DNA from 4 places in the Kluyvera sp. 142486 genome. Region 4 is predicted to be linked to each of the others. Evidence: predicted binding sites of a transcription regulator. Region 4 holds the regulator's gene; each other region holds the start of a gene.

Region 1 (8,103 bases), on a different contig from region 4:
ATAAACCGGGTCCAGAATGGCGAATACCGGCTGCACGTGTGGTGACATAAAGGCGCGTTTGTCACCGGTGGTTTTACGAGAGATAACGGCGCCTTTGTTGGACTCGGAACCGGTCGCTGGCAGCGTTAGCACGGAACCCATTGGGATAGCGCTGGTGACGTTGCTGCCGTAGGTTTCCAGAATTTCCCACGGGTCGATGCTTTCATCGTAGTGCGCGGCAGCAGCGATAAACTTGGTGCCGTCCAGCACGGAACCGCCGCCAACGGCCAGCAGGAAGGTGACTTGCTCTTCGCGGGCGATTTTCACCGCGTTCATCAGCGTTTCATAAGATGGGTTTGGCTCAATACCGCCGAACTCCAGCACGTCCAGACCTTGCAGCGCGCTCAGCACCTGGTCCAGCACGCCGGTTTTTTTCACGCTACCGCCGCCGTAGGTAATCAGTACGCGAGCGTCAGCGGGGATCTGAGCGCGCAGGTTTTCGATAGCACCTTTACCGAACAGAATGCGGGTTGGGGTATGAAGATCAAAATTAAACATTGCTCGTTCCCTATAGTGTGGGTGGAAAAAGAGGGCGGTGAGGGGTCATCACCGAATGACATCATTGTGGTCTTCGACGTCGTACCTCTCAATGCACATTTCTGCGATTGTCTTGCCCATTTCTCCATAGCTCTGGAGAAATACGTTAAACAAAGCCACAATGACAGCGTTGGAAAAAGTACCTGGAGCCCTCGTTGATGAACCGTGAAGAGATCTGTGCGCTGCTGACAGAAAAGATTAAGCAGCTGAAAAATAAAGAACAAAACCTGAGAACCTTGCTGCCGGATATTCAGCTTATTTATGGTACTCAGCCAAGTGGTCGCACACCGGTGATGTATCGCCCGGGCATCGTGTTTCTCTTTTCCGGCTATAAGATTGGCTATATCAACGAGCGCACCTTCCGCTACGATGCCAACGAATATCTGCTGTTGACAGTACCTTTACCCTTCGAATGTGAAACTTTTGCGACCGGGGATGCGCCGCTGGCCGGATTACGCCTGGATGTTGATATCCTGCAGCTACAGGAACTGCTGATGGATATTGGCGAAGATCCGCTGTTTCACCCGTCGTCGATGGCGGAAAGCGGGATTAACTCGGCCACGCTCTCCGAAGAGATTCTCTGCGCCTCGGAACGCCTGCTGGACGTGATGGAGCGCCCGTTGGACGCCCGCATTCTGGGGAAACAGATTATCCGTGAGATGCTCTACCACGTGCTGACCGGGCCGCGAGGCGGTGCGTTAATGGCGCTGGTTAGCCGCCAGACCCATTTCAGCCAGATTAGTCGGGTGCTCAAGCGTATCGAGAGCCAGTACACCGAAACGCTCAGCGTGGATCAGCTCGCCGCTGAGGCTAATATGAGCCTGTCGGCGTTTCACCATAACTTTAAGTCGGTGACCAGCACCTCGCCGTTACAGTATCTGAAGACCTATCGTTTGCATAAAGCGCGGATGATGATGGTGCACGACGGGCTGAAGGCCAGCGCCGCGGCAATGCAGGTGGGGTACGAAAGCGCTTCGCAGTTCAGCCGGGAGTTTAAGCGTTATTTCGGCATGACGCCGGGAGAGGATGCTGCAAGGCTGCGGGGAATGTAATTTGTCGCTCGGGCGAGGCGTTTACGCCGACCCGGGGGGCGGGTGCCATTCCCGGCGTCGCGTTGCTCGGCCGGGCTACAATGCGTTGGTAGGCCTGATAAGCGAAGCGCCATCAGGCATGATATGGCACGTTACCGATTACGCGTCGCAATACTTCTTCTTAATCACCACAATCACCGTGCCCAGAAGCCCGGCAACCAACAGGACAATGGGCAGGATCATCAGGAAGGTCATCACCTGATCTTCATGACGTTTCACAAACGGGATCATGCTAATGGCATAACCTAAGCTCGTCACCACGCCCACCCACAGCAGCGCGCTCAGCCAGTTAAAAATCTGAAAGCGGCGGTTCGACAGGCCGGAGATGCCCGCCATGGTAGGCAGCAGAGTGCGAACGAATGCCAGAAAACGTCCCGCCAGCAACGCCAGCAGACCGTGACGGTCAAACATACAGGTTGCGCGCTGGTGGTATTTATCCGGCAGCTGCGCCAGCCAACCTTTCACCACGCGGGTGTTACCCAACCAACGGCCCTGAATATAGCTCAGCCAGCAGCCGAGGCTGGCGGCCGCGGTCAGAATGGCAATGGTAGGAACGTAGCCCATCACGCCCTTCGCAATGAGCGCGCCCGCTAATAGCAGAAGGCTATCGCCGGGTAAGAATGAAGCGGGAAGCAGGCCATTTTCCAGAAAAAGAGTGGCAAACATGACCAGATAAACGACCCCCACGACGTGCGGATTCGCCAGAGCAGCAAAATCGTGCTGCCAAAGCGCGGCGACAATATCTTGAATAACGACCATGAACATTCCTGTGGAACAGCGTTTTCGCTTATTGTACGCCCGAAAGATTAAGAACACCTTGATCGCGTGCGCAACTCATGAAGCCGCGCTGTCCTGATTTACTGACAACAACGCGGAAACGGTTTACGCAGACGGTGGTGAATCACTTCGGGGACCGACTGTTCTCAACATCGGTGACGCGCCTGACTGACGCATCAAAAACATTGCTAACCCACCCGATAGCCTGGGCCACCGGGCTGAGGTCATGTTACACGATGCGGGCAAATCCTGCCGCTAAATCCGCAATCAGATCGTCAACGTTTTCTAAACCGATATGGACGCGCACCAGCGTGCCGGTGAAATCGATTTTTCCTTCCGGACGAATGCTGGCGAGTTCGGACGGCTGATTCGCCAGAATCAGCGACTCAAATCCGCCCCAGGAGTAGGCCATGCTGAACAGCGAGAAGTTATCGAGATAGTTCGCCAGCTCTTCATTGTTCAGCTGTTTTTTAAGCACAAATGAGAACAGGCCGCTGCTGCCGGTAAAATCACGCTTCCAGAATTCATGCCCTTTACTGCCCGGCAGCGCAGGGTGGTTCACGCGCTCAACCTGCGGCTGTTGCGCCAGCCATTCGGCAACCTTCAGGCTGCTTTCATGGTGCTGACGTAAACGCACGCCCAGCGTACGCAGGCCGCGGCTGGTCATGTAAGCGGTATCGGCGTCGAGCATCTGGCCCATCAGGTAGGCGTTTTCGCGCAGTTGTGCCCAGCAGCGTTCGTTAGACACCGCAGTACCGACCATTGCATCCGAGTGGCCAATCAGGTATTTGGTGCCTGCCTGAATGGAGATGTCGATACCGAAATCGAGCGCTTTAAACAGAATCCCCGCCGCCCAGGTATTGTCGATCATGATGATCGCTTCAGGCGCGACGCGGCGCACGGCGGCAACGATGGCCGGAATGTCGTGCACTTCCATGGTGATGGAGCCAGGGGATTCCAGGAACACGATTTTGGTGTTGGGCTTAATCAGTTCGGCAATCCCTTCGCCGATCATCGGGTCAAACCAGCTGGTGGTGACGCCCAGTTTGCCGAGAATTTTGGTGCAGAAGTCCTGACTTGGCTCATAGGCGGTGTTGGTCATCAGCACATTATCGCCCTGTTCCACAAACGCCAGGATGGTATTGGCGACCGCGGCCGCACCGCACGGGAAGAGGGCGCAGCCGGCACCGCCTTCCAGTTCACACATTGCTTCCTGCAATGAGAAGTGGGTGAGAGTGCCGCGACGGCCGTAGAACAGCTCGCCGTTAGCGCGGTTGTGGGTCGCATGCTTTTTGGCGGCGACCGTGTCGAACACCAGCGAAGAGGCGCGCTGAATGACGCTGTTCACCGATCCCTGGGTGTATTTTTTGCTGCGTCCGGCGTTAACCAGCGCGGTATCGAGGTGCTTGTCTGCCATTTTCTGTCTGCCTGTTTTTATACGTCTGGATGGCTAAATTAACACGATTGCACGCGGGATCTACCGTTTAGTGCGCGAACAGCAGAAAATTTTGCCAAAAAACCGGCTGAAAACTTTTTTACTGCGTAAGCGCAAGGAAAATAAGTGTGATTTGGGTCAATATGTAAATACTAATGAGAACTACTATCAATTCGGCGATGTTTTGATATTATTGTGCTCAGAATTTGTGATTTATGTCCTGGAGATACACAGTGGGTAATAATTTGATGCAGGCGGATCTCTCCGTTTGGGGTATGTATCATCATGCCGACATCGTGGTTAAAGTGGTCATGATTGGCTTGATACTGGCATCCGTCGTCACCTGGGCTATTTTCTTCAGCAAGGGTGCTGAGCTTCTTTCCCATAAGCGCCGCCTCAAGCGCGAACAGAAACTGTTAGGCGAAGCGCGTTCCCTGAATCAGGCGAATGAAATTGCGGCTGCATTCGATGCCCGCAGCCTGAGCACGCAGTTAATCAACGAAGCTGAGAACGAGCTGGAGCTCTCTGCAGGTTCGGAAGATAACGAAGGCATTAAAGAACGTACCGGCTTCCGTCTGGAACGTCGCGTGGCGGCCGTGGGTCGTCATATGGGCCGTGGTAACGGTTTCCTGGCGACCATCGGCGCTATCTCCCCGTTCGTCGGCCTGTTTGGTACCGTATGGGGTATCATGAACAGCTTCATCGGCATCGCCCAGACCCAGACCACTAACCTGGCGGTTGTGGCGCCGGGTATCGCAGAAGCGCTGCTGGCGACCGCGATTGGCCTGTTCGCCGCGATTCCAGCGGTGGTTATCTATAACATCTTTGCGCGTCTGATTGGCGGCTTTAAAGCCAACCTGAGCGACGTTGCGGCGCAGGTTCTGCTGCTGCAAAGCCGTGACCTGGACCTCAGCGCCAGCGGCGTACATCCGGTGCGTACCGCCCAGAAATTACGAGTAGGTTAACGCCCCATGGCAATGCGTCTTAATGAAAATCTGGACGATAATGGCGAAATGCATGATATCAACGTGACGCCGTTTATCGATGTCATGTTGGTACTGCTGATTATCTTCATGGTTGCTGCGCCACTGGCAACCGTAGATGTCAAAGTGAATCTGCCTGCGTCATCCAGCCAACCGCAGCCTCGCCCGGATAAACCGGTCTACCTGTCGGTGAAGGCGGACAAATCGATGTTCCTCGGCAATGATCCTGTCACCGACGACAACATGGTGACGGCGATTGATACGCTCACGGAAGGCAAGAAAGATACCACCATCTTCTTCCGCGCGGATAAAACCGTGGACTACGAAACGATGATGAAGGTCATGGATACCCTGCACCAGGCGGGCTATCTGAAGATTGGCCTCGTTGGCGAAGAGACCGTCGCGAAAAAATAAGTATCCCGGATGGCGCGTTCTGCGCCATCCGTTATTATTCCCCCTGCAATATAATATTTCCCTTAAGTCTTATATATTCCAACCCGCTGTTAAATAAAATTAAGTACAACTTAATCTTAGCGATATATTTTTAACAATATAGTGGCTAGCAAGAAATAACCCCTCTACGCTTAATTCTGAACGCTAACAATAATATGACGTGAAATTACACCTGCGCGGGCGGAATATATCATGGCAATAATGACGTTTTGGCAGCCCAACGGGCTGTCTCAGAATCTGTTCTCTTTATCCTCCATTCGCCGCAGAGCGGACCGACTGCTGATGGCGCTGGCCTGGGTGATGTGGGGTGTTTCGCTGGGCGTAGGGGCGATAAACGATAACCTCAGCCTGGCGCTGCTGGTGGCCACGCTGCTTTCGGTGCTGGGCACATTGATGACGCTCCTTCTTCCCGGCAGATTAATTACCCGGCTGGTCTACGCCTTTATTATGATGGCCTATTCCGCGCTGCTTATTCAACTGGGCGGTGGCGAGACCGAATACCACTTCTCGGTGTTTGTATTGCTCTCTGCGTTGCTGGCATGGCGAGACTGGCGGCCATTAATTATGGGTGCGGCCGTTATTGCCGTACATCATCTGGTGTTTAATTATTTACAGGAATATGGCCTGTTTAATATTACCGTATTCATGCATACCGGGCTGGAAATGGTGGTGATGCACGGGCTGTACGTGGTCGCGCAGACGATATTTCTGGTGCTGCTGGCGGTGCGGATGGAGCAGGATGCCCGTTCGGCCAGTGAGGTGGCGAAACTGGCCTCGGTTATCAACCGCGAGTCGGGCTTCCTGACGCTTGAGCGTGACAGCAAAACCAGCCGCTCTCCGTTTGCCCGTACCTTTAGCCTGACGCTGGATGCGATGCGAAATACCCTTGAACAGGTTAGCGGCAACGTCTCTGAGTTGCTTGAAGCTTCGCAAACCTTGCTCCAGCGCAACACCGCGCTCTCCGAACGTACGGACAACCAGGCGCGCTCGCTGGCGGTAACCGCCAGCGCCATGGAACAGCTCGCCGGGGCAGCCTCGCTTACCAGCGAGAAGGCCAGCGAAGCGCGGACGCTGGCGGAGCAGGCAAGCGGCGTAGCGCAGGAGGGCGGGGAGAATATTCGCCTGGCAATGGCTTCAATGGCGCATATCCGCGACGAATCGCTGAAAATCAACGGGATTCTTGAGCTTATCGACGGTATTGCCTTCCAGACCAATATTCTGTCGCTGAACGCCTCCGTTGAGGCGGCGCGGGCGGGCGCGCACGGCAAGGGCTTCGCGGTAGTGGCGGCCGAAGTGCGTACGCTGGCGCTACGCTGCGAAGAGGCGGCCCGCGATATTCGCCAGATGATTGCCACCTCCGTTGAGCGTACCCATCAGGGGGCGGAGCAGGTTGAACGGGCGGGGAAAACGATGGCGTCGATTATCAGTAATATCGACAGCCTGCAGTCCTGCGTCGATGTGTTGTTCTCAATGAGCGACCAGCAGAAAACCAGCGTGCTGCAGATGAAAGGCAGCATTGCCACCATCGATGCCAGCGTGCAGGAGAACATCCAGCACGTGGCCCAAACCATTCAGGTGGCGCATCAACAGCAGCGTCATACCGGTGAATTGAAGTCGGCGATTTCCGTTTTCCGCCTGGTGTAAGGTCACAAAAATGAAAGTGGTATGATAAATCATCCAGTTATGTGACAACTTCCGCAGTTGCCAGAAAACATAATACCAGTACGAAAAATGACAATAGGATTGTCTTAGCCATCCTCCTACATTGAAGCCTCTTCAATTCCGGAGGATATTCTCGTGGCAAATGACAGCAAATTGTCTATCGCAGAAAAGCTGGGATATGGCATGGGCGACGCCGCTTGCGGCATCGTCTACTCTTCTGTAACGATGTTTTTGACCTGGTTTTACACGGATATTTACGGCCTCTCCGCCGCGGCGGTTGGGGTGATGTTCCTGGTGACCCGCGTGCTTGACGCCATCACCGACCCGCTGACCGGCATCGTCGCCGACCGGGTGAAAACCCGCTGGGGCCATTTCCGCCCGTGGCTTATCTGGTTTGCTATTCCCTATGCCGTGCTGGCGGTGATGACCTTCACCACGCCTGCGTTCGGCGCTTCGGGCAAGCTGGTTTACGCTTACCTGACCTACACCTTACTGATGCTGTGCTACACCTTTATCAACATCCCTTACTGCGCATTGGGCGGGGTGATCACCCGCGATGAAAAAGATCGTCTGTCGGCGCAGTCCTATCGCTTTACGATCTCCTCTATTGCCGGGCTGATGGTCTCCGTGGCAACGCTGTTCCTGGTCGATTATCTGGGCAAAGAGGACAAGCAGTTTGGCTTCCAGGCCACCATGGGAATTATGGGGTTGATTGCCATCGTGATGCTGGCGTTCTGCTTCTTCTCTACCAAAGAGCGCGTGGCGCCTGCGGTTGAGCAGCAGGGCAGTATTCGTGAAGACCTCCGTTCGCTGCTGGCAAACGATCAGTGGCGGATCGTGGCGATCATTACTTTCTTCTCCAGCATGGCGGGCGTGATGCGCAGCGCCGCCACGCTCTACTATGCCACCTACCTGATGATGGGCGGCGTGGAGTCTGCGGCGGGTACGGCGATGAAGTCGGCCTTTGTCTCAACCAGCGTGGTTGGCACTATTATCGGCAGCATCGCCGCCGGCTGGCTGGCGAAGCGTTATCGTGCGGTTTCGCTGTTCAAAAATATCAACCTGCTGCTGGTGGCGGTGGGCGTGGTGATGTTCTTTGTGCCGCCGACCTGGCTGCCGGTCGTCT
Region 2 (8,103 bases), on a different contig from region 4:
TACCAGTTCACCAACCGTAGAAGTTGACGCGCTGAGCCTGAACCCTGGTCGTCAGGAAGCCAGCTTCGATGGTCAAACGCTCGAGTTGACCGGTACTGAATTTACCCTGCTCTATCTGCTGGCACAGCATCTGGGCCAGGTGGTTTCTCGTGAACACCTGAGTCAGGAAGTGCTGGGCAAGCGCTTAACGCCGTTCGACCGCGCGATTGATATGCACATCTCAAACCTGCGCCGTAAACTGCCGGAGCGCAAAGACGGTCATCCGTGGTTTAAAACCCTGCGTGGTCGCGGCTATCTGATGGTCTCCGCTTCATGATAGGAAGTTTAACCGCTCGCATCTTCGCCATCTTCTGGTTAACGCTGGCGTTGGTGCTGATGCTGGTTTTGATGCTGCCAAAGCTCGATTCTCGTCAAATGACCGAGCTGCTCGATAGCGAGCAGCGTCAGGGCATGATGATTGAGCAGCATGTTGAAGAAGAACTAGCCAACGATCCGCCCAACGATTTGATGTGGTGGCGTCGGCTGTTCCGCGCAATTGATAAGTGGGCACCGCCGGGCCAGCGTTTACTGCTGGTAACCAGCGAAGGCCGCGTTATCGGCGCGGAACGCAATGAAATGCAGATCATTCGTAACTTTATCGGCCAGTCTGATAACTCCGATCACCCGCAGAAGAAAAAGTACGGCCGCGTTGAGTTGGTCGGGCCTTTCTCCATTCGCGACGGGGAAGATAACTACCAGTTATACCTGATCCGCCCAGCAAGCAGTTCACAGTCCGACTTTATCAACCTGCTGTTCGACCGACCTTTACTGCTGCTTATCGTCACCATGCTGGTCAGCGCCCCGCTGCTGCTGTGGCTGGCGTGGAGCCTGGCAAAACCGGCGCGTAAGCTGAAAAACGCCGCGGATGAAGTGGCCCAGGGCAACCTGCGGCAGCATCCTGAGCTGGAGGCCGGGCCGCAGGAGTTCCTCGCCGCCGGAGCCAGCTTTAACCAGATGGTGATGGCGCTTGAGCGCATGATGACATCGCAGCAGCGACTACTCTCCGATATCTCTCACGAACTGCGTACGCCGTTAACGCGTCTGCAGCTCGGCACGGCGTTGCTGCGCCGTCGTAGCGGCGAGAGTAAAGAGCTGGAGCGCATTGAAACCGAGGCACAACGTCTGGACAGCATGATCAACGACATGCTGGTGATGTCGCGCAATCAGCAGAAAAGTGCGCTGGTCAGCGAAACGCTGAAGGCCAATCAGCTATGGGGCGACGTGCTGGACAACGCCGCGTTTGAAGCAGAACAGATGGGCAAGTCGTTCAGCGTCGATTATCCGCCGGGACCGTGGCCGCTTTACGGTAACCCGAACGCGCTGGAAAGCGCGCTGGAGAACATTGTCCGCAACGCGCTGCGCTACTCGCACACCAAAATTGCCGTGAGCTTCTCGGTGGATAAAGATGGCGTCACCGTTCACGTGGACGATGACGGCCCAGGCGTCAGCCCGGAAGATCGCGAGCAGATTTTCCGTCCGTTCTATCGTACCGATGAAGCGCGCGACCGCGAATCCGGCGGGACAGGGCTGGGGCTGGCGATTGTCGAAAGCGCCATGCAGCAGCACCGCGGCTGGGTGAAGGCTGACGATAGCCCGCTCGGCGGGTTGCGGCTCACGCTGTGGCTACCGCTTTATAAGCGAACTTAAAAACCATCGGCCTGCATATGCAGGCCGAATTTTTGGGTATGTGCGTTTTGACCGCCTGATGGCGCTACGCTTATCAGGCCTACAATAACCGAGCGCAGCCGGGATCGGTGACAAAGCCTGAGATCGGCTCCGACCCCGGGGTCGGCGTAAACGCCTCGCCCGGGCTACTTGCCCCATAACCTTCTGCTGTTATCTTCAATCTTGCCGCTCAGGCGACGTTTCTGCATGGTTCTGCTCCAGCTAACCGACAACCCCGCAGCGCTCAGCAGGCGGTGATACTGGTCATCATCGAACGGCATATGCCAGGCAATCGCGGCGGCGTCATGTACCGAAACATCGCTCAGACGCGATACCAGTTCCAGCGGAGCGTCAGTGGAGACCTTACCCGGCGCAATCACTCGATATAGCCAACCGACCTTGCCGCTGTTTTGCATTAGGGATGCCATATCGCTGATAGCAAAGTGGAAATTAAGCTTAAAGCACGGAGAACGCGGCTGGGTGACCTGGATCAACGTCTCACCCCAGCGGTAAATATCACCGATAAAAACGTTGTGCTCGGTCATGCCTTCCGTCGACAGGTTTTCACCAAACGCCGGGGGGCAAAACAGGGAGGCCTGCTCGGGGAAGTCGCGAATCAGGTCGGCGTAATGTTCGCGGGGGAACTGACACAGCGCGCGGTCTGGGCCGCCGTGGATTTTTTTCTCGGCCTGTTCATCACCCAACAGTCCTGGCTCGGTGAGTTCCAGTTCGCCATCCATCTGGACCTTCGCGATGGCGCTTGGGCGACTGCCGTCATAGTCGCGGATTTTGCCAATAAACACATCAACCGGAAAATGCATCTGCTGCTCCTTAGGCGGATACAAAAAAAGCGAGTCATCAGACTCGCTTCTACAGACCGGCAATGCAAATTATTTTTTAGCGGCGAAACGCGCTGCTGCTTCGTCCCAGTTTACCACGTTCCAGAACTCTTTGATGTAGTCCGGGCGGCGGTTCTGGAATTTCAGGTAGTAAGCGTGTTCCCAAACGTCCAGGCCCACAATTGGGAAACCGGAAGCGCCGGAAACGGCTTCACCCATCAGCGGGGAGTCCTGGTTGGCAGTAGAAACCACAGCCAGTTTGTCGCCTTTCAGCACCAGCCACGCCCAGCCGGAGCCGAAACGAGTTGCCGCTGCTTTTTCAAATTCAGCTTTGAAGTTGTCAACGGAACCGAAGTCACGCTCGATAGCCGCTTTCAGGTCACCCTGCAGGGTGGTGCCTTTTTTCAGGCCTTTCCAGAAGAAGCTGTGGTTAGCGTGGCCGCCTGCGTTGTTACGCAGAACGGTTTTTTTGTCAGCCGGCAGTTGGTCCAGTTTCGCGATCAGCTCTTCAGCAGACAGAGCAGCGAACTCCGGCAGGCTTTCCAGCGCTGCGTTAGCGTTGTTCACGTAAGCCTGGTGGTGTTTGCTGTGATGGATTTCCATCGTCTGTTTGTCGAAGTGCGGTTCCAGGGCATCGTACGCATAAGGCAGTGATGGCAGGGTATAGCTCATAATCATCTCCATTATTGTCGGGCGGCAAACCTGTAAACGCCGCGTAATCAGTTGGTTCATTATAGTTAATTAAATGATATTGAAAATGATTATCAATGCCGTAGTTTTTATAAGGTTATAACATTTTGTTATGTTCCTGATAACACGCGGCATTCAGGTTAATTGACGGGCATTCGGCTTTTTTGTCGCCACTGCCCCGGCGTCATGCCAATCTCGCGGTTAAACACCACTGAAAAGTAGTTACTGTCCTCAAACCCACAGCGCATCGCCACTTCGCCAATCAGCAGCTCGGTGTGCTGGAGCAGATATTGCGCATGGCAAATCCGCAGCTGGCGCAGGTAGTGGTTCACGGTCATACCGGTCTGGCTGCGGAACTGCTGGCGCAGGGTGCGCTCGCTGCAGCCCTGCTGCTCGCAGAAAGTATCAAGCACAAAAGGACGGTTCAGGCTACCCGCCAGCACGGTCAGCAGCTTGTCGAGCAGCGCTTCGCTTTGTGTCGCTGCCTGATTATCAGTGGCATAGCGGTAGCGCTTAAGGCAGACCACCAGCTGGGCAAACAGCAGCTCAGACATCTCGTTGGCTAACGCGTCGTCTTTGCGGCTCTCTTGCTCCAGTTGGGTCATTATCTGCCGCGCCTGCGTCATGCCGGTGCTGCCTATCCGCCAATGTGGCGCCCAGTGGGAACCGTGCAGCCCTGGAATATGGGCCACCCAATCAAGATTGAGCTTTAAGCGCTCGGGACAGTAGATAATATTCTGTAAAACCAGATCGTTAACCGAGGCGTAGGAGTGTTTATCTTCCGCGCGGATATAAAACAGATCGCCGCGGGTGATGCGGTAAGGACGGTCGTTCAGGATGTGTAAGCCGTTGCCGCGCCAGACCAGCACCAGCTCGTTGAATTCGTGGGTATGCTCAGCAAAGACGTTTTGCGGATAGCGGTCAGCCACCGCCACGGCTTGCGTCGGATTAGCAAAAAAATCCGCTTTTCGAAGAATTAACTGGCCTGGCACGCTGGCACCTCACGACTAACAACTTTCTATTATTAGCCGTTTCGAGGTAAAAAACGGTGATTCTCTTCGCGTTACTGAAGCAGGGTATCCCGCCCCTGGCGAATATCGCGCGGCGACCAGTCAAATTCGCGGCGGAACAGGGTCGAAAAGTGGTTACTGTCGCCAAAACCGCAGCGATAGGCAATATCGGTCACGCTCTCATCGCTGTGGCGCAGCAGATGGCGGGCTTTAATCAGGCGCAGGCGGTTGAGATAGCGCTGCGGCGTCAGGCCGGTGCAGTGCTTCAGCTGGCGATGCAGCGTGCGCAAAGAGAGCGAGAAACGCTCCGCCACTCCTTCCCAGCACACCTCTTCGGCGAAATGCTCTTCCAGCCACGCCATCAGCTGGTTCAGGCGAGCATCGTTATCCATCGCCCCCTGTTCCTGACTGCCTTTACGCAGCAGCACCAGCAGTTGCATAAACAGAATTTCGCGGTTCGCCAGCGACATCATATCGGTGCTGTCATTCGCCTCTTCCATCTGTCCAACAATCGTTCTCACCTGCTGCAAGGTGCTCTGGTTTACACGCCAATGGGAAGGATAGTGACCATCCTGCTCCTGCGGCAGCAATTTATTCAGACCTGACAAGAACTGGAAAGCATCCGGCGCGCGGTACAGCACGTTGGTCAGACAGAGGTTTTCCGTGTGCTCATAAAGGTGTCTGTCGAAGTCGCGGACGAAGCAAACCGTGCCGCCGCAAATGGTATGCGGCTGACCATTGAACACATGAATACCAGTGCCGTGTTCGACGATAACAATCTCATTAAAATCATGATGATGCTCAGGAAATGCGGCCTGAGGAAGTCGAGGTTCAATCGCCACGGGCAGCTTACCTGAAGAGAAGAAATCCACGCTATGTAGTACGGTCATCACGACCCCCGACAAATGAGAAAAGTTATCAGGATAGTAATATCCGATGAGGGATCTGACCTTGACGTTTTGACAGCAAACCGCGCAAAGCCGGTCGTTTTTTCAAGAAACAGCCGGAAAGATCGGGAAATGCGGTCAGCATCACACCCCCTCATCGGCGGAATTTGTGAACTCTCTCACGTTCATCTTTGCTTTCTTGCCAGCGCCGAATTTCGCCTGTCAGTAACGAGAAGGTTGTGGCATTGCGCTTTTTCTAGACTGAGCAGCAATGACTCATAGAAGGACTCTTGCCATGACTTTTCGCCATTGTGTGGCCGTCGATTTAGGCGCCTCCAGCGGACGCGTAATGCTGGCTCGCTTTGATAGCGTGCAGCGTTCGCTTTCACTGCGCGAAATCCACCGCTTCGTGAACAGCCTGCATAAGCGGGAAGGTTTCGATACCTGGGATATCGACGCACTGGAAGCCGAAATTCGTGTCGGCCTCAACAAAGTGTGCGACGAAGGCATTCTGATCGACAGTATCGGCATCGACACCTGGGGCGTGGACTACATCCTGCTGGACCAGCACGGCCAGCGCGTCGGCCTGCCGGTGGCCTACCGCGATAGCCGCACCGATGGCGTGATGGCGATGGCAATGGAGCAGTTGGGTAAAGGCGAGATCTACCGTCGCAGCGGCATTCAGTTCCTGCCGTTCAACACGCTTTATCAGCTACGCGCGCTGGTTGAACAGCAGCCGGAGCTGGTCAGCAAAGCAGCTCATGCATTGTTGATCCCGGACTACCTTAGCTTCCGTCTGACCGGAAACATGAACTGGGAATACACCAACGCCACCACCACGCAGCTGGTCAACATCGATAGCGATAACTGGGATGAAGACCTGCTGAACTGGACCGGTGCGCCGCGCGAGTGGTTCGGTACGCCGACCCACCCCGGCAATGTGATCGGTCACTGGATCTGCCCGCTGGGTAATAAAATCCCGGTGGTTGCCGTCGCCAGCCACGATACCGCCAGCGCCGTGATTGCCTCACCGCTGGCAGGCCACGATGCCGCCTACCTCTCGTCCGGCACCTGGTCGCTGATGGGCTTTGAGAGCAAAACGCCGTACACCAGCGAGCAGGCGCAGCGCGCCAACATCACCAACGAAGGCGGCGCGGAAGGGCGCTACCGGGTGCTGAAAAACATTATGGGCCTGTGGCTGCTACAGCGCGTCCTGAAAGAACAAAATGTTGGCAACCTGCCCGATCTCATTGCCGAAACGCAAGCGCTGCCAGCCTGCCGCTACCTGATTAACCCGAACGATGACCGCTTCATCAACCCGGAAAACATGAGCGCCGAGATTCAGGCTGCCTGCCGCGAAACGGCGCAGCCCGTTCCGACCACGCCTGCCGAACTGGCGCGCTGCATCTTCGACAGCCTGGCGCTGCTGTACGCCGATGTGCTCAACGAGCTGGCGCAGCTGCGCGGTAAACCGTTCAGCCAGCTGCATATCGTTGGCGGCGGTTGCCAGAACCAGATGCTGAACCAGCTGTGCGCCGATGCCTGCGGCATCACCGTGATCGCCGGCCCGATTGAAGCCTCAACCCTCGGCAACATCGGCATCCAATTAATGACGCTGGACGAACTCACCAACGTCGACGATTTCCGCAAGGTGGTGACCGGCAACTACGGCCTCACCACATTTACCCCGAATTCAGACCATGAAATTGCCCGCTACGTTGCGCAGTTTCAGCAACAACGACAGACAAAGGAGCTTTGCGCATGACCACTCAACTTGAACAAGCCTGGGAACTCGCGAAACAGCGCTATTCCGCTGTAGGTATCGATGTCGAAGAGGCGTTACGCCAGCTGGACCGCTTACCGGTTTCGATGCACTGCTGGCAGGGCGATGACGTCGCGGGTTTTGAAAATCCAGAAGGCAGTTTAACGGGTGGCATTCAGGCGACCGGTAACTACCCGGGCAAAGCGCGTAACGCGACCGAGCTGCGCGCCGACCTGGAGCAGGCGCTGAGCCTGATCCCCGGGCCAAAACGTCTGAACCTGCACGCTATCTATCTGGAGTCTGACACCCCGGTGGCGCGCGACGAGATCAAACCTGAGCACTTCAAAAACTGGGTTGAGTGGGCGAAAAAACACAAGCTGGGCCTCGATTTTAACCCATCCTGCTTCTCACACCCGCTGAGTGCAGACGGCTTTACGCTGTCCCACGCCGACCCGAAAATTCGCCAGTTCTGGATTGACCACTGCAAGGCCAGCCGCCGCGTTTCCGCCTACTTTGGCGAACAGCTGGGTACGCCTTCGGTGATGAACATCTGGATCCCGGACGGCATGAAAGACGTCACCGTTGACCGTTTAGCGCCGCGCCAGCGCCTGGCCGCCGCGCTGGATGAAGTCATCAGCGAAAAACTGGACCCGGCGCATCACATCGATGCCGTCGAGAGCAAACTGTTCGGCATTGGCGCAGAGAGCTACACCGTCGGCTCTAACGAGTTCTATATGGGCTACGCCACCAGCCGCCAGACCGCGCTGTGCCTGGATGCCGGTCACTTCCACCCAACCGAAGTTATCTCCGACAAAATCTCCGCCGCCATGCTCTACGTGCCGCGCCTGCTGCTGCACGTGAGCCGCCCGGTACGTTGGGACAGCGACCACGTGGTGCTGCTGGATGACGAAACCCAGGCTATCGCGAGCGAAATCATCCGCCACGACCTGTTTGACCGTGTGCACATCGGCCTCGATTTCTTCGACGCCTCCATCAACCGTATCGCAGCGTGGGTTATCGGTACCCGCAACATGAAAAAAGCCCTGCTGCGCGCGCTGCTGGAACCAACCGAACAGCTGCGTCAGCTGGAAGTTGACGGTGACTACACCGCCCGTCTGGCGCTGCTGGAAGAGCAGAAATGCCTGCCGTGGCAGGCGGTGTGGGAAATGTATTGCCAGCGCAACGATACCCCGGCGGGCAGCCAATGGCTG
Region 3 (8,103 bases), on a different contig from region 4:
CCCGCACGGCGCGTTGGCGAGCCCTGAAGGCAAACCGCACTGCGGGCAGCGACAAATCCCACTTTCCACCGCGCGAGTACAGCGCGAGCAGATGCCCCACGCGGGCAGCGCTAGCGGCATTTTGCATAGCCAGCACGAGCCGTGGGCTGTTAGCATAATCCCTCCTTGAACCAATAAAATGAGAACAATAGCTGATGAACGACATCTGGTGGCAAACCACGGGCGAAGGAGATTGTCATCTTGTGCTGCTGCACGGCTGGGGGCTGAATGCTCAGGTCTGGGATTGCATTACGCCGGAATTAAGCTCGCATTTTACGCTGCATCTGGTCGACCTGCCGGGCTATGGCCGCAGCGGTGGGTTTGGTGCACTTTCGCTGGAAGAGATGGCGGAGTGCGTGCTGGAAAAAGCGCCGGTAAAAGCTATCTGGCTTGGATGGAGTCTGGGGGGCCTGGTGGCAAGCGAAGTGGCATTACGCCACCCGGAACGCGTCGAGGCGTTGGTCACCGTCGCATCGTCTCCTTGCTTTAGCGCGCATGACGCGTGGCCCGGCATTAAGCCTGAGGTGCTAAGCGGGTTCCAGCAGCAGCTCAGCGAAGACTTCCAGCGCACCGTCGAGCGCTTCCTGGCGCTGCAAACGTTGGGCACCGAAAGTGCCCGTCAGGATGCGCGCGCGTTGAAACAGACGGTGCTGTCCTTGCCAATGCCCTCTTCCGAGGTGCTGAACGGTGGGCTGGAGATCCTCAAAACCGCTGACCTGCGCCAGTCACTCACCGCGCTGACGATGCCGTTCCTGCGACTTTACGGTCGACTTGATGGATTAGTTCCGCGCAAGATTGTGCCGCTGCTGGATGCCCAGTGGCCGCAGAGTGAATCGCTGGTGTTTGATAAGGCTGCCCATGCGCCATTTATTTCGCATCCACAGGCGTTTTGCGAGTCGTTGATTGCGCTAAAAAAGCATCTTTAAAATAATTTTTTACCCGACGTGGTAAATGGCAAATTTGTAGCAATACTTAACTTGTTGCAGTGGCTGACTCTTTCAGTAAGCCACCGTTACCTACAAAAATAACTGAATGGAGTGTAGGCCTATGAAACTTGTTACAGGTATTGTTGCATCTCTGGTTATTGGTTCTCTTTCATTTGGCGCATTTGCCGCCAAGGAAATTACTAAAGAAGACGTTGCGAAGATGAAGCTGACTAAAATCGGCAACATTACCACGTCAAAAACGACGTCGCCGATGGACGCGAAGCACGATCTGTCGAAAAAAGCGGATGAGCTGGGCGGCAAGTACTACGTGATTATCGCGGGTCAGAAAAACGAGAAAAACGTTCACGGTAACGCGGACGTCTATAAGTAAGTAGGGTCGAACATGTTATTCCCGGCGTTGTGTTAACGCCGGGAATACGTTTTAGCGTAGCGCCCACCACTGACGTAAGCAGGCTTTTCCTTCCGGGCAGCTTTTGCAGCTACCGGTCAGACACCCATCTGGTTCTTCGTCAATCTTCATGACTTTCCCCATGGCTTCCAGGCGGCTCAGCATGGCATCGATCATCGCCTGCGGCGTCTGCAGTTGGGCGCTGAGCTGTGAGGCTTCCATGCGTCCCTGCAGTGCCAGCATATCGCGTACTTCAATCAATGATGCCATGCTGACTCCTAGTGACAATCGCCAGCTGGGCTAGAGCAGCATGAGGTTGGCGTTTTACGCGCCGCCAGCAGTGAGACGTCCACCCGGCTACGAGCGCGGCGCAGCAGGCCGATAACCACCACGTTGAACAGAATTACCGCCAGGATGCACACCAGGCTGTAGCGCGGATGCTGGCTAAAGCTCACAGCCTGGTAGTACAGCGTCGAGAGCGAGTAGGCGACGTTCAGGCCCCACAGAACGGAGAAGGACATCCAGCCGCGGCTCGACTCACGGGCAATCGCCCCCATCACCGAGATGCAAGGAATGTAGAGCAGGACGAAAATCAGGTAGCTGTAGGCTGCCGCCGCGCTGCCAAACTTGCTGCTCATCACGCCCATCGCCCCGGTTTCCATCTCACCGTCGCCTTTGCTGGCTTCGATTGGGTTAGCCAGCACGCTCAGGCTAAAGGTGTCTTTCAGCCCCTGCCAGGTTTCATCAGCCGCTGCTAGCAGTTCTTCACCGAGGCTGAACTCCTGAGGGTTGAACTCTTCATTCTGAATGTTTTCGGCGGTATAGAGGGTGTTCAGCGTACCGACCACCACTTCTTTCGCCATCGCGCCGGTAAACAGACCCACGGTGGCCTGCCAGTTATCTTCGTGCACGCCAATCGGTTTGAAGATTGGGGTGATGACACGGCTGACGGAGGCCAGCGCCGAATCGTTGATGTTGTCGACGATTTTGCCGCTGAACGAGAAGCTGTTCAGCGCGCTCAGGAAGATACTGACGATAACGATAACTTTACCGGCGCGCAGCACGAAGCCTTTCAGGCGCTGCCAGGTCTGGATAATCAGGCTCTTAATGTGCGGTACGTGGTACACCGGCAGTTCCATCACGAACGGCGACGCTTCACCGCGCATGATGGTGTATTTGAGCATCAGGCCGGTCAGGATGGCGATAACGATACCCAGCACGTACAGAGAGAAGACCACCAGCGCGCCGCCCTGGCCGAAGAAGGCCGCAGCGAAGACGGCGAAGATAGCCAGACGCGCGCCGCAGGACATAAACGGCGCCATCATGATGGTCATCAGACGTTCACGCGGGGCATCCAGGGTACGTGCGCCCATCACCGAAGGCACGTTACAGCCGAAGCCGACGATCAGCGGCACAAAGGATTTACCCGGCAGACCCAGAGACTGCATCAGGCGGTCCATCACGAATGCCGCACGCGCCATGTAACCGGAGTCTTCAAGGAAGGAGAGGAACAGGTACATCATGCCGATTTGTGGCACTAACGGCAGCACGGTGTTGATACCACCGCCGATACCCTGCGCCAGGAAGACCGTCAGCCAGTCCGGGAAGTGTAGTTGGTAGCCAATCCACTGAATACCGTGGATAAAGATAGCAACAGAGCCGCCGTCAAAGATCGGCTGCAGCGCGCCGCCGATGTTGATAGCCAGCAAGAACATCAGGTACATGACGAACAGGAAAATCGGTAAACCCAGCACGCGGTTGAGGACGATTTTATCCAGCGCGGCGGTAAAGCGGCTTGGCTCGGCGGTCAGGGTGTTACTGACGGCGTCGCAAATCGCGGCAATGCTCTGATAGCGGGCGTCAGCGATATGCAGCGCCGGGTCGTCCATCTCTTCGCTCAGATGCGCCAGGGAAACATCCAGCTTGTGCGCGGCGTCGCCGGCGTAGGCGCGGCTATAGATATCGCCTTCGAGCATCTGCATGCCAAGCCAGCGGCGCTGACGTTCAGGGATCTCCTGAGCCATCTCTTTTGCCAGGTTATCGGCTTCACGCAGCAGCGGCTGCGGGTAGTGCACCAGCTCAATTGGCTGGTTGCCCTGATGGCGGTCAATCGCCATTTTCAGCGCTTCAATTCCGCGAGCGCGGGTGGAAACCAACGGCACAACCGGGCAGCCGAGGCGTGCCGAGAGTGCATCCACGTCGATGCGGATTTGCTGTTTCTCGGCAATGTCGAGCATGTTCAGCGCGACCACGCACGGAATGCCCAGTTCGAGCAGCTGCAGCGTCAGGTAGAGGTTACGTTCGAGGTTAGAGGCATCGACCACGTTAATCAGCAGGTCGGCATCACCGCTCAGAATATAGTGGCAGGCAATCTGCTCATCCAGCGAGGTTTGCGAGGAGATGGTGGTCAGCGAGTAGGTACCCGGCAGGTCGACGAGGGTGACCTGATGGTCGGTGGTGGCGAACGCGCCTTCTTTGCGCTCTACCGTTACCCCGGCCCAGTTGCCTACGCGCTGGCGCGCGCCGGTGAGCTGGTTGAATAAGGTTGTTTTGCCGGAATTAGGATTACCAATTAAACCGATGGTTAATTTTTTCATATTTCAGACTCTTAGTACCGGGCTGGGGTTATTGCGCGACGGCTTCTAATTCAATAAGCGCGAGATCTTTCTTACGCAATACCAGGCTAACGCGACGGGTTTCAATATGAATAGGGTCGCCGAGTGGCGCTACGCGAACCACATTAAAGGACGATCCCGGCAGCATGCCCAGGGACAGCAGTTTCTGACGATAAGCTGGGCTAATTTCGCGGGAAAAACCGACAATCTTCCACGCAGTATCAGGTGTAAATTGCATATAACCTACTTGTGTATCGCTAGCTGAACGAGGGGAGCACCGCGCGCTGCCTGGCGGCAACCGGGGCGTCGTCAACGAATAAAGAAATAAAGCCTACTGAAAATGATGATAATGAGAATGGTTTTTATCATCAATACATATTATGCGATCGGCGGGAATTTCGAGCGGAATTTGCACTTTTTTTGATATGACGCAAGCAACTCATTGTAGCCGTAAATGAATTAAATATTATTTTCGTCGCTTAATGTTTAATTAAAGTTTCATTGGTTAATAAAATAAAACATGATGACGCTTATTATTAAAAGCTGATAGGAAGATAATAATGACTGAGGCCTGCCAAATAAGCGGTAGCCCGGGCGGGGCGTTTTAACGCCGACGCCGGGGAGGCTCTGGAGCCTTCCCGGCGTCGCTAAGCTCGGCCGGGCTACTTTTTACGATTAGCGTTTTTTACCCATGGCGGCTGCCAGCGCGTCCATCATGGCGCTGTTGCCTGCCGGTTGCGCTTCGCGACCGCGAGGTTTTGCGGCTTTCGCGGCCGGGCGGCTGTTGCCCTGGCTGCGATCGTTACCGCCGCCGCGACGGGCGTTGGTTTCGCCCGGCTGCTCGTCAAGACGCATGGTCAGCGCGATGCGCTTACGTTGCAGATCCACTTCCAGCACCTTCACTTTGACGATATCGCCCGCTTTCACCACGGTGTGTGGGTCTTCGACGAACTTATCCGCCAGCGACGAGATATGGACCAGACCATCCTGATGCACGCCAATATCCACGAACGCGCCAAAGTTGGTGACGTTGGTGACGGCGCCTTCGAGGATCATCCCCGGCAGCAGGTCGTTCATGGTTTCCACACCGTCGGCAAACTTCGCGGTTTTGAACTCAGGACGCGGGTCGCGGCCCGGTTTTTCCAGCTCTTTGATGATGTCGGTAACGGTTGGCACACCAAAACGATCGTCGGTGAATTCAGAGGCTTTCAGATTTCTGAGCTCATTACTGTTGCCCATTAAATCCTTCAGCGCTTGCTGCGTCGCCGCCAGAATACGTTCGACCACCGGATACGCTTCCGGGTGAACGGTTGAAGCATCCAGCGGGTTATCACCGTGGTTAATACGCAGGAAGCCCGCGCACTGCTCAAACGCTTTTGGCCCCAGACGGCTCACCTTCAGCAGCTGCTGGCGGTTCTGGAATTGACCGTTCTCATCGCGCCAGGCGACGATGTTCTGCGCCATCATGCGCGTCAGGCCCGCCACGCGGGTCAGCAGCGCTACAGAAGCGGTGTTCAGGTCTACGCCGACGGCGTTAACGCAGTCTTCCACCACCGCATCCAGCTTACGCGCCAGTTGAGTCTGACTGACGTCGTGCTGATACTGGCCAACCCCGATAGATTTCGGGTCGATTTTCACCAGCTCTGCCAGCGGATCCTGTAGACGACGGGCGATAGATACCGCGCCGCGCAGAGAAACGTCGAGGTCCGGGAACTCCAGCGCAGCCAGTTCGGAGGCCGAGTAGACGGAAGCGCCCGCTTCGCTGACGATCACCTTCTGCGCGGTGACTTTCGGGAACTGCTGCTGCACGTCGAGGAAGAAGCGCTCGGTTTCACGAGATGCCGTCCCGTTACCGATAGCCACCAGTTCAACGTTGTGCTTTTCACACAGCGCGGCAACGGCAACCGCCGCTTTCGCCGCCTGACCGGTATGTGGATAAATGGTGTCGGTGGCGACCAGCTTGCCGGTGCCGTCAACCACCGCCACTTTTACGCCGGTACGCAGGCCCGGATCGAGACCCATGGTGGCGCGCAGGCCAGCCGGTGCCGCCATCAGCAGGTCGTGCAGGTTACGAGCGAAGACGTTGATGGCTTCATCTTCCGCGCGTTCGCGCACGGTGCCCATCAGCTCGGTTTCGAGGTGCATCAGCACCTTGATGCGCCAGGTCCAGCTCACCACGCCTTTACGCCAGCTGTCCGCCGGGGCGTTATTCAGGCGCAGGCCGAGGTGATCGATAATAATCTGTTCGCAGTAGCTCTCTTTCGGCGGCTCGTCGAACTGTGGGTCGGCGTTGAGAGAGAGCTGCAGCACGCCTTCGTTTCGCCCGCGGAACATGGCCAGCGCGCGGTGGGAAGGGGTGGTTGAAATCGGTTCGTGATGGTCGAAGTAGTCGCGGAATTTCGCGCCTTCCTCTTCTTTACCGCTGACCACTTTGGCGACCAGGTGGGCGTTCTTCCACAGATAGTCACGCACTTTAGCCAGCAGGCCTGCGTCTTCTGCGAAGCGTTCCATCAGGATGTAACGCGCGCCGTCGAGGGCCGCTTTGGTATCCGCGACGCCTTTATCGGCATCGATAAATTTGGCCGCTTCGGTTTCCGGGTCGTGAGACGGCTCGCTCCACAGCAGGTCTGCCAGCGGCTCAAGGCCCGCTTCAATGGCAATCTGCCCGCGGGTGCGGCGCTTCTGTTTATACGGTAAGTAGAGGTCTTCCAGCTCGGTTTTGTTGAGCGTGCCGTTGATGGCTTTTTCCAGCGCTTCGGTCAGCTTACCTTGCTCACCGATGGATTTCAGAATGACCTGACGGCGGTCTTCCAGCTCACGCAGATACCCGAGGCGGGTTTCCAGATTACGCAGCTGCGTATCATCCAGTCCGCCGGTGATTTCCTTACGATAACGTGCAATAAACGGCACGGTGTTCCCTTCATCAAGCAGGCGAACGGCGGCTTCCACCTGTTCGGCTCTGGCCTGAAGTTCACCCGCAATAATGCGGCAGAGCGAATCATTCATCATGGCTTGGTTTCACTGTTAGGTCATAAAATCAGGGGACAGTTATACGGATTGACTGGCAAAAATGCCAGTCATCAGCGGGGGCTTCGGATTGTTCCGGCCTTATTTTACGTATTCGATCTCATTCACGTACCAGCTTGCTTCGCCGGCTGGGGTGTTGACCACTGCCAGATCGCCAACCTCTTTTTTCAGCAGCGCGCGGGCCATCGGTGAGTCGATGGAGATATAGTCCTTGCGACCAAAAATCTCATCGTAGCCAACGATACGGAAACGCTTGGTGTCGCCGTCGTCGTTTTCAATCTCAACCCAGGCGCCGAAAAAGACTTTGCCTTCCTGCTGCGGCGAGTAATCGACAATGCGCAGATTTTCCAGGCACTTGGTTAAATAACGAACGCGTCGGTCAATCTCTCTTAAGCGTTTCTTATTATACTGATAGTCAGCATTCTCACTGCGATCGCCAAGGCTTGCGGCCCAGGTCACCTTCTTTGTGACCTCCGGGCGCTCTTCGCGCCAGAGATAATCCATCTCTTTTTTGAGCTTTTCGTACCCTTCACGGGTGATTAACTGTGTTTTCATGTTCCGTGCTTACCTGGCTGCCGAAGAAAGAATACGCACAATACGTATTACGTGAGTATGCCGACAGAATAAATAATGTGTATTAAGATTCATTGTATACTTAACTCGCTGTTAAATATGCTTTGTAACAATTTAGCCTGGAATTTATACCAGATTTAGCTGGTCGCAAGCGCAGGCTTTTTTGAGAATACATGCTGAATAATTGTTGCGAACCTTTGGGAGTAAAAACAATGCAAGAGAATTATAAGATTCTTGTTGTGGATGACGATATGCGCCTGCGCGCGCTGCTGGAACGTTATCTGACCGAGCAGGGTTTCCAGGTTCGAAGCGTAGCTAACGCCGAACAGATGGACCGATTGCTGACTCGTGAATCATTCCATCTGATGGTTCTGGATTTAATGCTGCCAGGCGAAGACGGTCTGTCGATTTGCCGTCGTCTGCGTAGCCAGAGCAACCCGATGCCGATCATCATGGTGACGGCGAAAGGGGAAGAAGTTGACCGTATCGTGGGCCTGGAAATTGGCGCCGACGA
Region 4 (8,103 bases):
TCGATACCAGAGCCACCCAGTGGGTCAACGCCCAGGGTCAGCCCAGCTTTCTGGATAGCGGCCATATCGACGATATCCGCCAGCCCTTCAATAAACGGCTGAACCAGATCGACTGCTTTCACGTGACCGGAAGCCAGCGCAGCGTCGTAAGCAATGCGCTTCACGCCCGCCAGGTCGGCTGCCAGCAGCGCATTCGCGCGGTCTTCAACCACTTTGGTGACGTTGGTATCAGCCGGGCCACCGTTTGGTGGGTTGTACTTGATGCCGCCGTCTTCCGGTGGGTTGTGGGATGGCGTAATCACGATCCCATCGGCCAGCTTACCGCCTTTTTTGTTGTGTACCAGGATAGCGTTGGATACCGCCGGAGTCGGCGTAAAGCCATTGTCTTCCTGAACAATGACATCCACCCCGTTTGCTGCCAGCACTTCGAGAACGGAGATAAACGCCGGCTCAGAGAGCGCGTGAGTATCCTTCCCGACATAGCATGGGCCCGTAATTCCATTTTTCGCGCGCTCTTCCGCGATCGCCTGAGCAATGGCCAGAATATGCTTTTCGTTGAAGCTGTGACGACCCGCGCTCCCACGGTGGCCGGATGTACCGAACTTCACCGCATGTTCCGGGTTGCTCACGTCAGGCTGCAGCACGTAGTACTGAGCCGTCAGTTGGGCGACGTTGATCAAATCACTCTGCTGTGCAGGTTGTCCTGCACGGGTATGGTTTGCCATTGCCTGGTCCTTCTTATGCAAGGGTTAGATTGTCAGTATTAGATAGTACCGCAAACCTTCTCAATCAATTCCGTTGGGAATTGCATTGATTGCATGATGTGTTCGACCATGCTGCATTTACGGCCTGTATTAGTATTGGTAATGACCCAGTATGGCGTATCCGGAACCTGTTTTGGTTTTGTCTGGTTGCCGTTTTTGAGCAGAGTCTGCTCATCAGCAGCAAAATAGACGCGGGTACGCCCGTGAAGGGATTCGGTAGCTTCGGCAAACGCCTTGTTGTCCAGAGCGTACAGCGTGGTCAGTACCAGCATGAAGCGGTTAACCGCTTTCTTCTGTTCTGCATACTCATCAGAGAGCAGCAGCTCACGCATAGCACGAACTTTATCTTTGGCGGTTTTTACCGTTTTCACGTCAGCAACGGGAGCAGCAGCCGGGGCCGGAGCGGGAGCCGGTTCTGCTTTGACGACCGGCGCAGCGGCAGCAGCCACGGGCTGGGAAGCGGCGGAGAATTTCAGCATACGCCGTAAAATGTCGGACGCGCTCTCGCCAATGTGCAGAGTGTGAGCCGCAATATAGCGATAGAGCTCGTCATCAACTTCGATCGTTTTCATCTTAATCCGGTGCGATAATTTTTCTGAATACAATTCATTGGGATTATAAAGTCAAAACCCAACAGCGGGTAGCGCCAAACCAGGAAGACGGCAAAATTCGGAGGAGTTCCTCTCTTGCCCCTGAGCGTTAGAATGTCCAACATGATACCCTAACCCGACAATGCGAAAAAAAGAACTTTGCTATGAAATTGAATGTCCGAGCGCAATCTGCACAAAACCTGCACAATAATTCTCCCATCGTTCTCGTCCACGGGCTGTTCGGTAGTCTGGACAATCTTGGCATCCTGGCGCGCGACCTGGTCTCCGACCACGATATCCTCCAGGTAGACATGCGTAACCACGGTTTGTCGCCGCGTGCCGATGAGATGACCTACTCCGCAATGGCGCAGGATCTGCTCGATACCCTCGATGCTAACGGCATTGAGAAAGCGACGGTTATCGGCCATTCCATGGGCGGTAAAGCGGTGATGGCGCTCACCGCGCTGGCCCCAGAACGCATCGACCGACTAGTGGCGATTGATATTGCCCCCGTGAATTATCAGGTCCGTCGTCACGATGAGATTTTTGCCGCCATTAATGCGGTGACTAACGCGGGCGTGGCAACCCGCCAGCAGGCCGCCACGGTGATGCGCGAGTACCTTAAAGAAGAAGGCGTGATTCAGTTCCTGCTGAAATCCTTTGTTGACGGTGCCTGGCGATTTAACGTGCCTGTGCTGTGGGAACAGTACCCGCATATCGTTGGCTGGGAGACTATCCCGGCCTGGGACCACCCTGCCCTGTTCATCCCTGGCGGCAATTCGCCGTACGTGACCGAAGCCTATCGTGACACGCTGCTGGCTCAGTTCCCGCAGGCAAAAGCGCATGTTATTGCCGGCGCGGGCCACTGGGTTCATGCCGAAAAACCGGAAGCGGTGCTGCGAGCGATTCGTCGCTACCTCGCCGAGTGATTAAAAATGCATCGACCGCGCGCCAGAATGGCCGTGGTCGTTGGCGTGTGGGCCCCACTGATGTATGATTGCGCGCTGTCTGCACCGGGCACCGCCCGGTAGCTTGTTTCCCCGAAGTCACTCAGAACCATGGCAAAAGAACAAACGGACCGTACGACCTTAGATTTGTTCGCAAATGAGCGTCGGCCGGGAAGACCAAAAACCAATCCGCTTTCGCGTGACGAACAGCTGCGCATTAATAAGCGTAATCAGTTAAAACGCGACAAAGTGCGCGGTCTGAAGCGCGTGGAGCTGAAGCTGAACAACGAAGCCGTTGATGCACTCAACGAGCTGGCGACTGCCCGTGATATGAGCCGGAGTGAACTCATCGAAGAGATTCTGATGAGCCAACTGGCCCAACTGCACGGACAGGGGAAAGTCTGAAAAATCCCCCAAAATACGCTTTCATGTAGCAGAGTGTGCAGTCCGGCACGATAGCGGTTTCCGCGCACCTCTCTGTTCTGCTATGATTGCCCTTATCTGTGGGCAATAAGCCACCACCATATCATTAAGTTTCAAGAGGTTATTTTACTCATGGCAATCGTTGGCATCTTTTTCGGTAGCGATACCGGGAACACCGAAAATATCGCAAAAATGATTCAAAAACAGCTTGGTAAAGATGTCGCTGACGTTCACGACATTGCCAAGAGCAGCAAGGAAGATCTGGAAGCATTCGACATTCTGCTGCTGGGTATCCCAACCTGGTACTACGGTGAAGCGCAGTGCGACTGGGATGACTTCTTCCCTACGCTAGAAGAAGTGGACTTCAACGGTAAGCTGGTTGCGCTGTTTGGCTGCGGCGACCAGGAAGACTACGCGGAATACTTCTGCGACGCACTGGGCACCATTCGCGACATCATTGAACCACGCGGCGCGACTATCGTAGGCCACTGGCCGACCGCGGGCTACCATTTCGAAGCGTCTAAAGGTCTGGCAGATGACGACCACTTTGTGGGTCTGGCTATCGATGAAGACCGTCAGCCAGAACTGACCGCCGAGCGCGTTGAAAAATGGGTTAAGCAGGTTGCAGAAGAGCTGCACCTGGATGAGATCAAAAACGCCTGATTATCCTGCGGCACGATGATAAATCGTGCCGCATTAATAGGTAAAAGCAATTAAAATAATAGCTACAATTTTTTAACTTTTGAGCGCATACCTGTACAATATCTTCTGATTTAGCGCGGTCTCATCGTCAGTTTGTCGGTGAAGCCTCGTTTTTGAAAGCTTAGTTTACCCGGCTCTTGCTGTTTTCATTTCAATAGGGTCATTCTATAATGAGACGCATTAATTCGGGTGCATTCTCTGTGATACTTTCGCTGATGGAAGTTAATCGTTTAGCAACAGGACAGATTCCGCATGACTGACAATAACACCGCATTAAAGAAGGCTGGCCTGAAAGTCACACTTCCACGGTTAAAGATTCTGGAAGTCCTTCAGGAACCGGATAACCACCATGTCAGCGCGGAAGACTTATACAAACGCCTGATCGACATGGGTGAAGAGATTGGTTTAGCCACGGTTTACCGCGTATTGAACCAGTTTGATGACGCCGGTATCGTCACCCGTCACAACTTTGAAGGCGGTAAATCCGTTTTCGAGCTGACCCAACAGCATCACCACGATCACCTGATCTGCCTCGACTGCGGCAAAGTGATCGAGTTCAGCGATGATTCCATTGAAGCTCGCCAGCGTGAAATCGCGTCGAAGCACGGTATCCGCTTAACGAACCACAGTCTTTATCTTTACGGTCACTGCGCTGAAGGCGACTGCCGTGAAGATGAACACGCGCATGACGCGGTAGCAAAATAAGCGTACTGTGTGCGTCTCGAAAACCAGCCTAAGCGCTGGTTTTTTTATGCCCTGCTTTACGATATCCATAAAAAAACCGCTGCAAGCAGCGGTTTTTTGTTGTCAGCATAAGCTTATTTCTGTGGCGTGTTGTTGCTGCGAATTTCCTGCCAAATCTTATCGCAGTTCTTCGCTACCGCTTCGTCATTACCCATTTTTCTGGCGTTAATGCATTTCTGGTAATCAATAACGCGCACGCTTTCCTGGTTTGCGAACTGCTCGTGCGCTTTCTCTTGCTTCAGCACATTTAGCACGCTCTGGCAGGCCTGAATTTTATCCGGGTTGCCTTCTGCAGTGTTAATACAGGCGCTGTAGGCATCCTTCAGCTTGCTATCTTCCTTCGGTGCAGGTGATTGCGCACAGGCGGTTAACCCAGCGGCCATCAGCGCAACAATAATCAATTTTTTCATACGATGAGCCTCTTAACAGCGGCAGAGGTCTCCCCCTGCCGCGTTAGCATCAGAAAATAGTGAACGGTGCGATAACCATAAATTTCACGTCACGCTCATCCTGGAAGATGTTGCCGTAACCGCCGCCCCAGCTTGGAATATCGGAGTGGTTGTCATACTGAGTGAAGTGCAGTTTGAACAGCGTGCCTTTTGCGCGGCCATCCTGTACGGTGTAGGCCACATCGAGGCTGTAGGCAGACTCTTTGATCTTGTTATTCTTGTCGTAGAACTCGTCCGGGCTCATCTGCCAGGTCGCTGGCTTAGCATCCCATGCGTAAACGTAAGAAGCACCCACCGCCCAACCCGGCAGATCCCAGTTTTTCAGATCATACATGGTGCCAAAGAAGACCGCTTTTTCGCCGTTGGCGTTGAAGTCAGAGCGGTTATCCCACCAGATATCCAGACGACCGTTAGAGGACGCGTAGGTTGGCGTCATACGCTGCAGGAAGTAACCCTGCTGACCCTCTGCTTTAACCCAGGTCCCTTCCAGACGGAAGTCGAACACTTCTTGCAGCTTGTAGCCGAAGGTTAACGCTTGCAGCCACGCGGTACCGTCATAGATATCGTTGACGCCGTGATCGCTCACCTTGTCACGCGTACCGTAGAACTGATAGCTGGTGGTCAGCGGGCCGCCAGGGATATCAAATTTGTAGCTACCTTTGGCGAAGTACTGATCGATATAGCCTTCCGCCTGACCAAATGCGGCTTCCAGCACGAGGTCATTTTTGAAATCGTATTTCGCACCGATGGAGTGCAGGTAATCGACTTTGGTCTTCTTATCGTTCTGATAGAAGTTGTCCATTTCAAGGTGCCATGGCGCCTTGTAGTTGTTCGTCCACATGTAGGAGAAGCTCAGCGCGCCAGCATCGCCGTAGTCGAAGTTAGCACCGGCTTCAGCACCCTGATAGGTACCAGGCATAAAGCTCCAGTGTGGTGCCAGCAGCGTTTGACCGGTTGGCTGGATGTAACCTGCGCGAGCCCATGTTGGCCCTAATTTAAATTTAGCTGCCGCTTTGTACAGGCTGATACCGCTCTTATCGCCGCTGTAGTCTTCGCTGTAGCCTTTGTTCTTAGAAGAGAACGCAATTTCGTTCGGGTGACCACTGCCGTTATCTTCCGCCATTTCAATCGCGGTGAACGCAGCAATATCAATACCGAACATGTCGGCAGCATAGCCAGACTGGAAGTCGAGGTTGGCATTCCAGGTGGAGTGAGAAAGGTTGGTTTTATATTTATCGTGATCGGTAACGTCTTTACGGTCACGTTCGCGCTGCCAGTAATAGATGCCGCCGGTCAGTGTAGAATCGTCGATGAAGCCTTCTGCTTTTGCTTCCGGAGTCATCATAAAGCCTGACATTGCTGTCACACCGGCGATAGCCAGCGCCAGCGTACTACGTTTGCCACTAAACGTACGCATAGTTATATCCTCTTTGACTTTTAAAAATGCCGCTGCAAAGCAGAAGGCAAAAAAATAAAACTGATAAAAAGGTACTGCTAAGAAATTGTGTTTCACTACACCTACAGACTATTTTTCGCGACGCGAATTATCAATCCTTTTCCGCAACGAGAGTGCAGGATTATGACAAAGCGCACATATTTGGTTTCCATTTGTAACAGGGTGCGTTACTGCAACATCTTCGCGCCAAGCCTTGCCGGGCCTGATAAAAATGTGAATGAGACCGTTTACATTAGACTTTTGTAACAAGCGGGATTAAAAGCGCGGGGATACTTAGAGGTAGAATAATTGCATTAATTCGCTTCGCGAAACTATAAGAGATCGTATTTTTCATCCGAAAGTAACATTATCATTCAGTGAAAGAGAACCTCTGGCGGCAGGCGAAAAAAAACGCCGCAAGCGCGGCGTTTTTATCAGGGTAAGGAATTAACCTACCCAGGTATCACGCAGACCGACGGTGCGGTTAAATACCAGCTTCTCTGCGGTGGTATAACGGCTGTCGAGGCAGAAGTAACCCTCACGCTCGAACTGGAACGCTTTACCGGCCTCAGCGGCCTGCAGAGAAGGCTCAGCGTAGCCCTGCTTGATAACCAGTGACTCTGGGTTCATCACCGACAGGAAGTCTTCTGCGGCACCTGGGTTTGGCACGCTGAAGAGACGGTCGTACAGACGAATTTCAACCGGCAGCGCATGTGCTGCGCTAACCCAGTGAATCACGCCCTTCACTTTACGGCCATCTGCTGGGTCTTTGCTCAGAGTGTCGGCATCGTAGGTACAGAAGATGGTGGTGATATTGCCTTCCGCATCTTTCTCTACGCGCTCTGCTTTCACCACGTAGGCGTTACGCAGACGAACTTCTTTACCCATCACCAGACGCTTGTACTGCTTGTTGGCTTCTTCACGGAAGTCCGCGCGGTCGATCCAGATCTCAGCGCTAAACGGCACTTCACGGCTACCCATCTCCGGCTTATTCGGATGGTTAGGCATAGAAACCAACTCGCTTTCGCCCTGCGGGTAGTTTTCGATAACCAGTTTAACCGGGTCGATAACCGCCATCGCACGCGGGGCGTTTTCGTTGAGATCTTCGCGAATGCAGGATTCCAGGGAAGCCATCTCAATGGTGTTGTCCTGCTTGGTGACGCCGATGCGCTTACAGAACTCACGGATGGACGCGGCGGTGTAACCACGACGACGCAGACCGGAGATGGTCGGCATACGTGGGTCATCCCAGCCTTCTACGTGTTTTTCCATTACCAGCTGGTTCAGCTTACGCTTGGACATCACGGTGTATTCCAGATTCAGGCGCGAGAATTCGTACTGGCGCGGGTGAACCGGAATGGTGATGTTATCCAGCACCCAGTCGTACAGACGACGGTTGTCCTGGAACTCCAGCGTACACAGGGAATGCGTGATACCTTCCAGCGCATCGCTGATGCAATGGGTGAAGTCGTACATCGGGTAGATGCACCACTTGGTACCGGTCTGGTGGTGATCGGCAAATTTAATGCGATACAACACCGGATCGCGCATCACGATAAACGGTGATGCCATGTCGATTTTCGCGCGCAGGCAAGCCGTGCCCTCGGCAAAACCGCCGGTACGCATTTTTTCGAACAGCGCCAGGTTCTCTTCTACGCTGCGATCGCGGTACGGGCTGTTTTTGCCCGGCGCGGTCAGCGAGCCGCGATATTCGCGGATCTGCTCAGGCGTCAGTTCATCAACGTACGCCAGACCTTTGTTGATCAGTTCAACCGCATAGGCATGCAGCTGATCGAAGTAATCAGAGGAGTAGCGAACGTTGCCAGACCAGTGAAAACCTAACCACTCGACGTCGTTTTTGATGGACTCAACGTATTCGATGTCTTCTTTGACTGGGTTGGTGTCATCGAAACGCAGGTTGCACTGGCCCTGATAATCTTGCGCAATACCGAAGTTCAGGCAGATAGATTTCGCGTGGCCGATGTGCAGATAGCCATTCGGCTCCGGCGGAAAACGGGTATGCACCGTGTTGTGCTTACCGGTAGCCAG

What was found. Region 4 encodes Fur, which represses iron uptake genes when iron is present. Its sites were predicted from a motif close to ATAATAATGAGAACNACTATCAA; they were not measured.
Region 1: the regulator Fur is predicted to act here: its motif matches at 4,029-4,051, upstream of exbB (tol-pal system-associated acyl-CoA thioesterase).
Region 2: the regulator Fur is predicted to act here: its motif matches at 3,289-3,311, upstream of sodA (superoxide dismutase [Mn]).
Region 3: the regulator Fur is predicted to act here: its motif matches at 4,333-4,355, upstream of feoA (ferrous iron transporter A).

Annotation. Positions count from the first base shown of each region.
Region 1 covers NZ_JBKHUI010000014.1:22,232-30,334, forward strand. Annotated here, with positions in the region: gene yqhD (alcohol dehydrogenase) at 1-537, opposite strand, end outside; gene ACLGE8_RS15690 (AraC family transcriptional regulator N-terminal domain-containing protein) at 735-1,628, shown strand; gene yghB (DedA family general envelope maintenance protein YghB) at 1,767-2,426, opposite strand; gene metC (cystathionine beta-lyase) at 2,674-3,861, opposite strand; gene exbB (tol-pal system-associated acyl-CoA thioesterase) at 4,113-4,844, shown strand; gene exbD (TonB system transport protein ExbD) at 4,851-5,276, shown strand; gene ACLGE8_RS15715 (methyl-accepting chemotaxis protein) at 5,508-6,959, shown strand; gene ACLGE8_RS15720 (glycoside-pentoside-hexuronide (GPH):cation symporter) at 7,161-8,103, shown strand, end outside.
Region 2 covers NZ_JBKHUI010000018.1:55,180-63,282, reverse strand. Annotated here, with positions in the region: gene cpxR (envelope stress response regulator transcription factor CpxR) at 1-316, shown strand, start outside; gene cpxA (envelope stress sensor histidine kinase CpxA) at 313-1,686, shown strand; gene yiiM (6-hydroxyaminopurine reductase) at 1,851-2,588, opposite strand; gene sodA (superoxide dismutase [Mn]) at 2,595-3,215, opposite strand; gene rhaR (HTH-type transcriptional activator RhaR) at 3,374-4,225, opposite strand; gene rhaS (HTH-type transcriptional activator RhaS) at 4,297-5,133, opposite strand; gene rhaB (rhamnulokinase) at 5,426-6,895, shown strand; gene rhaA (L-rhamnose isomerase) at 6,892-8,103, shown strand, end outside.
Region 3 covers NZ_JBKHUI010000003.1:86,885-94,987, reverse strand. Annotated here, with positions in the region: gene gntX (DNA utilization protein GntX) at 1-156, opposite strand, end outside; gene bioH (pimeloyl-ACP methyl ester esterase BioH) at 195-965, shown strand; gene ACLGE8_RS04610 (YdgH/BhsA/McbA-like domain containing protein) at 1,087-1,356, shown strand; gene feoC ([Fe-S]-dependent transcriptional repressor FeoC) at 1,408-1,644, opposite strand; gene feoB (Fe(2+) transporter permease subunit FeoB) at 1,653-3,971, opposite strand; gene feoA (ferrous iron transporter A) at 4,000-4,227, opposite strand; gene ACLGE8_RS04590 (Tex family protein) at 4,665-6,998, opposite strand; gene greB (transcription elongation factor GreB) at 7,098-7,571, opposite strand; gene ompR (two-component system response regulator OmpR) at 7,802-8,103, shown strand, end outside.
Region 4 covers NZ_JBKHUI010000004.1:267,247-275,349, forward strand. Annotated here, with positions in the region: gene pgm (phosphoglucomutase (alpha-D-glucose-1,6-bisphosphate-dependent)) at 1-725, opposite strand, end outside; gene seqA (replication initiation negative regulator SeqA) at 764-1,336, opposite strand; gene ybfF (esterase) at 1,519-2,283, shown strand; gene ybfE (LexA regulated protein) at 2,413-2,706, shown strand; gene fldA (flavodoxin FldA) at 2,857-3,387, shown strand; gene fur (ferric iron uptake transcriptional regulator) at 3,679-4,131, shown strand; gene chiQ (ChiQ/YbfN family lipoprotein) at 4,245-4,580, opposite strand; gene chiP (chitoporin ChiP) at 4,630-6,036, opposite strand; gene glnS (glutamine--tRNA ligase) at 6,502-8,103, opposite strand, start outside.